2 regions of the Actinoplanes sp. NPDC026623 genome follow, and region 1 is predicted to be linked to the other one. Evidence: riboswitches for the same ligand, from Rfam matches in the RefSeq annotation. Region 1 holds a riboswitch; the other holds the start of a gene.
What was found. A riboswitch is a leader RNA that binds a small molecule or an ion and turns the genes downstream of it on or off. The one in region 1 is predicted to bind cobalamin.

Region 1 (2,383 bases):
CGCCGCGCGATCTCGTGACCCGGAACGACGGCCCGAAGAGGGCCTTGGCCGCGGTCGCGCCGAGCGCCACGACCAGATCCGGCTCGAGCAGCGAGAGTTCGGCGACCAGCCAGGGCCGGCAGGCGGCGATGTGCGCCGGGCCGGGCGTCTGGTGGATGCGCCGCCGGCCGCGCAGCTCGAAGCGGAAGTGCTTCACGGTGTTGGTCAGGTAGATCACCGACGGGTCGATGCCGGCGTCGCCGACCGCATCGCGCAGCAGCCGGCCGGCCGGGCCGACAAAGGGCAGCCCCCGCTGGTCCTCGATGTCGCCGGGCTGCTCGCCGACCAGCACGAGCCGGGCGTGCGCGGCGCCGCGCCCGAAGACCACCTGGGTGGCGTCCTCGTACAGTTCGCAGCCGCGGCAGCCGGGCGCGGCGGCCTTCAGCTCTTCGAGGCCGTGCGCATCGGCGGGAATGAACTCCTGGGCGCCGGGTGGCTCTTGTGTCGTTGCCATGCAGACGTTTTACCCCCTGCCGTCCCATCCCGGCGCGGGGCCTCACCCGGACGAGCATGATCCGACACGCCGACACGACATGTTGGGTTGCATGTTTGGAGTCGCACCTAGATATGGTGTTGCTCGCAGCTGGTTCGGCCGTCCCTCCAGGACGGCCGAGGCAAGAGGGAATCCCGGTGGAAGACCGGAACTGCCCCGCAGCGGTGAGTGGGAACGACCGCCGTCATCAGCACTGGGCCCCGGCCTGGGAAGCGACGGCCAGTAGGAGACCGGATATCGGTCAGGCCCGCGAGTCCGAAGACCTGCCAGCGCGCCGCACGCTCCGCGTGTGGCGGTCCGAGGCCGCGTGGGACGGCCGACGCCATTCAGGTGTACGCGCACAGCCGCGTCCACCGGCGTCCTCCTGCGCGCCCGGAGACCACTTCGGAACGGGCTCGCGAGGAGAGAGAGTTCATGACGGTCACGCAGGAGCAGACTGCGTCCGATCCGGCCGTACCGGAGCAGCGCAGACACGCGATGCAGGTGCGCAAGCGCAACGGTGACACCGAGTCGGTCGACGTCAACAAGATCGTCAAGGCGGTCGAGCGGTGGGTCGCCGACCTGGACGAGGTCGATCCGCTGCGGGTGGCGACCAAGACCATCAGCGGCCTCTACGACGGCGCGACCACCGCCGAGCTGGACAGGCTGTCGATCCAGACGGCGGCGGAGCTGATCGGCGAGGAGCCGCAGTATTCGCGGCTGGCGGCCCGGCTGCTCGCGGCGTTCGTCGACAAGGAGGTCCGCGGCCAGGGCATCGCGAGCTTCAGCCAGTCGATCGCCCGCGGTCACGCGGAGGGGCTGATCGGGGACGAGACGGCCGCGTTCGTGGCCAGGAACGCCCGCAAGCTCGACGACGCCGTCGACCCGGCCGGCGATCTGCGGTTCGAATACTTCGGCCTGCGTACGGTCGCCGACCGTTACCTGCTGCGGCACCCGCAGACGCGCCTGGTCGTGGAGACGCCGCAGTACTGGTTGCTGCGGGTCTCCTGCGGCCTGTCGACCAGCGCGGGAGAGGCGATCGCGTTTTACCGGCTCATGTCGTCGCTGGCCTATCTGCCGAGCTCGCCGACGTTGTTCAACTCGGGCACCCGACACACCCAGATGTCGTCGTGCTTCCTCGTGGACTCGCCGAGGGACGAGCTGGATTCGATCTACGAGCGCTATCAGCAGGTGGCCCGGCTGTCGAAGTTTGCCGGCGGCATCGGCATCTCCTGGTCTCGGGTCCGTGGCCGGGGCGCGCTGATCCGCGGCACGAACGGCCGCTCCAACGGCATCGTGCCGTTCCTGCGCACGCTCGACGCCAGCGTCGCGGCGGTCAACCAGGGCGGCCGGCGCAAGGGCGCGGCCTGCGTCTATCTCGAGCCGTGGCACCCGGACATCGAGGAATTCCTCGAGCTTCGGGACAACACGGGCGAGGACGCCCGGCGCACCCACAACCTGAACCTGGCCAACTGGATCCCGGACGAGTTCATGCGCCGGGTCGAGGCCGACGAGGACTGGTCGCTGATCGACCCGACCGACGCCCCCGACCTGCCCGACCTCTACGGCGAGGAGTTCGAGGCCGCGTACCGGATCGCGGAGAAGAAGCCGGTCAAGACCGTCAAGGCGCGTGACCTGTACGGCCGGATGATGCGCACGCTGGCACAGACCGGCAACGGCTGGATGACCTTCAAGGACCCGTCGAACCGGCTCAGCAACCAGACCGGCCGCCCCGGTAACACCATCCATCTGTCGAACCTGTGCACCGAGATCCTCGAGGTCAGCGCCGACGACGAGACGGCGGTCTGCAACCTCGGCTCGATCAACCTCGGCGCTCACCTGGCCGGAGACGACGTCGACTGGGTGAAGCTG
Region 2 (2,383 bases), on a different contig from region 1:
GGCGTCGTCCGGTGCCTGCTCGCCGGCCGGGGCGCTCTCCGGCCGGCCGGAGGCGGAACCGGACGACTCGGGGCCACGCCGATCTCCCCCGCCATCCGGGCCGCCGCCATCGGGGCCGCCGTCGGGGCCGCCGCCGTCGGGGCCGCTGTCATCCGGGCCGTCCGGGGGGCCGTCCGGGGGGCCGTCCGGGGGCGTCGGGTCGGTGTCGTCGTCCGGGGCGCCCTGGTCCAGGGCCTCCTCCAGGCGCTGCTCGTCGGTGCCCGGCGGGTCCAGCGGATCCCTGCGCCGCCGGTGCGGCAACGCCAGCCGCGCCGCGTCGCGGATGTCGTCGACGGTGACCCGGTCGCGGCCGTGCCACGCCGCCAGTGCCACCGCGCACCGGGCGACCACGATGTCCGCCCGCATTCCGTCGACGCCGTATGCCAGGCAGACCCGGGCGATCCGGTCCAGCTCCGCGTCGGGCAGCAGCACCGCCGGCACCGCCGCGCGGGCCGCCAGGATCCGGGCCGCCAGCTCGGTCTCGGCGCCGGCGAACCGCCGGGCGAACTCGTCCGGCCCCGCCTCGTACGCGAGCCGGCGGCGCACCACCTCGGCGCGCTGTGCCGGGTCCCGGGGCGCCGCCACGGTGACCACCAGGCCGAACCGGTCGACGAGCTGCGGCCGCGGCTCGCCCTCCTCGGGGTTCATCGTGCCGACCAGCAGGAACCGGGCGGCGTGCTTGACCGACACCCCGTCGCGCTCGACGTGGGCGCGGCCCATCGCCGCCGCGTCCAGCAGCAGGTCGACGAGGTGATCCGGCAGCAGGTTCACCTCGTCGACGTAGAGCGCACCGCGATGCGCCGCCGCGAGCAGGCCCGGCTCGTAGGCCTTTACGCCGTCGGCGAGCGCACGCTGGATGTCGAGGGTGCCGACGACCCGGTCCTCGGTGGCGCCGACCGGCAGCTCGACCAGGGTGGCGGGGCGGTGCCCGTGCGGTGCGCCGGCCTCGTGCGGGCCGTCGGGGCAGCCGGGGTCGGGCGCCGCCGGGTCGCAGGCGAAGCGGCAGCCGCGGACCACGTCCACCTCGGGCAGCAACGCGGCCAGGGCGCGCACCACGGTGGACTTGGCGGTGCCCTTCTCGCCGCGGACCAGGACCCCGCCGACGGCGGGTGACACGGCCGTCAGCAGCAGCGCGAGCCGCAGGTCGTCGAGGCCGACGACGGCAGAAAACGGGTACGGCGTCACGCCCGGTCCTTTCCGCGGGTCCGCGCCCGCGTGTGGAAGGTTGCGAGCGGCCGGAGTCTCCTGACTCCCGGGAGGTGAATCCCGGTCACAGTGGCGGGACCGTCCCGGTTTCTCACCGGGTTCCTCCGCTGCCGCTCGCGAGTCACTCTTTCTCACGGCGCGGCGCGGCGTCAACGCGGGGGCCGGGTGGCCGTCCTCACCCACCCGCCGGTGTCGCTCAGATAGCCTTCTCGGTGCCCGGCAGCGGCTGGGGTGCCAGCCTGTCCAGCTCGGTGAGGACGTCCGTCACCGCCAGCGCCGAGCGTTCCACCAGCGGCCGCATCCGGCGGTAGAGGCCGGCGGCGTCCGGGTCCGGGCGGGTGGGCTCGCCGATGGCGACCAGCGCGGCGGCGCCGGCCAGATCCGGGAGCTCGCCGACGGCGTGCCGGGCGAGCAGGCAGGCGCCGAGCGCGGTGCCCTCCGGCGTGTCCGCGACGGACACCGGAAGGTCCAGGGCCGCGGCGAGCACGCCCACCCACATGTCGGAGGCGACGGCGCCGCCGGTGGCCCGGACCTCGGTCATTGCGATGCCCTCGGCCGCGAACGTGTCGCGGACCAGCGCCAGTTGCTGGCAGACCCCCTCGACCGCGGCCCGGACCAGGTGGGGGCGGCCGTGCTCGCGGCGCAGCCCGAGGTAGGCGCCGCGCATGCCGCCGCGCCACCACGGCGCCCGCTCCCCCAGCAGGTAGGGCAGGCAGAGCAGACCGTCGCTGCCCGGGGCGACCTCCGCGGCCTCCGCCAGCAGGGCGGCGTCGCGGACGTCGGCGTCCTCGCCCTCGGCGGCCGGGCGGTCGAAGCCGCCGGCGAAGGTCTCGCCGGCCCAGCGCACCACCGAGCCGGCGTTGTTGACCGCGCCGCCCACCACCCAGTGCTCCTCGGTGAGCGCGTAGCAGAACAGCCGCCCGGCCTGGTCCGCGGCCGGGCCGTTCACGATGGTACGCAGCGCGCCGCTGGTGCCCAGGGAGACGGCGGCGACCCCGGGCGCGGTGGCGCCGACGCCGAGGTTGGCCAGCGGACCGTCGGCCGCCCCGATGATCAGTGGGGTGTCCGCGGGCAGCCCCGCCGCGGCCGCAACCTCGGGGCGCAGCCGCAGCGCCCGGGTGGTCGGCACCACCTCGGC

Region 2: linked by a shared signal. The riboswitch ahead of AB0F10_RS36220 (AAA family ATPase) and the one ahead of AB0F10_RS03055 (ribonucleoside-diphosphate reductase subunit alpha) in region 1 are both predicted to bind cobalamin.

Annotation. Positions count from the first base shown of each region.
Region 1 is NZ_JBEZXZ010000006.1:11,525-13,907, reverse strand. Features, by position in the region: gene AB0F10_RS03060 (UdgX family uracil-DNA binding protein) at 1-493, opposite strand, end outside; cobalamin riboswitch at 607-818, shown strand; gene AB0F10_RS03055 (ribonucleoside-diphosphate reductase subunit alpha) at 947-2,383, shown strand, end outside.
Region 2 is NZ_JBEZXZ010000189.1:15,102-17,484, reverse strand. Features, by position in the region: partial or broken gene AB0F10_RS36220 (AAA family ATPase) at 1-1,224, opposite strand, end outside; cobalamin riboswitch at 1,256-1,385, opposite strand; gene AB0F10_RS36215 (gluconokinase) at 1,442-2,383, opposite strand, start outside.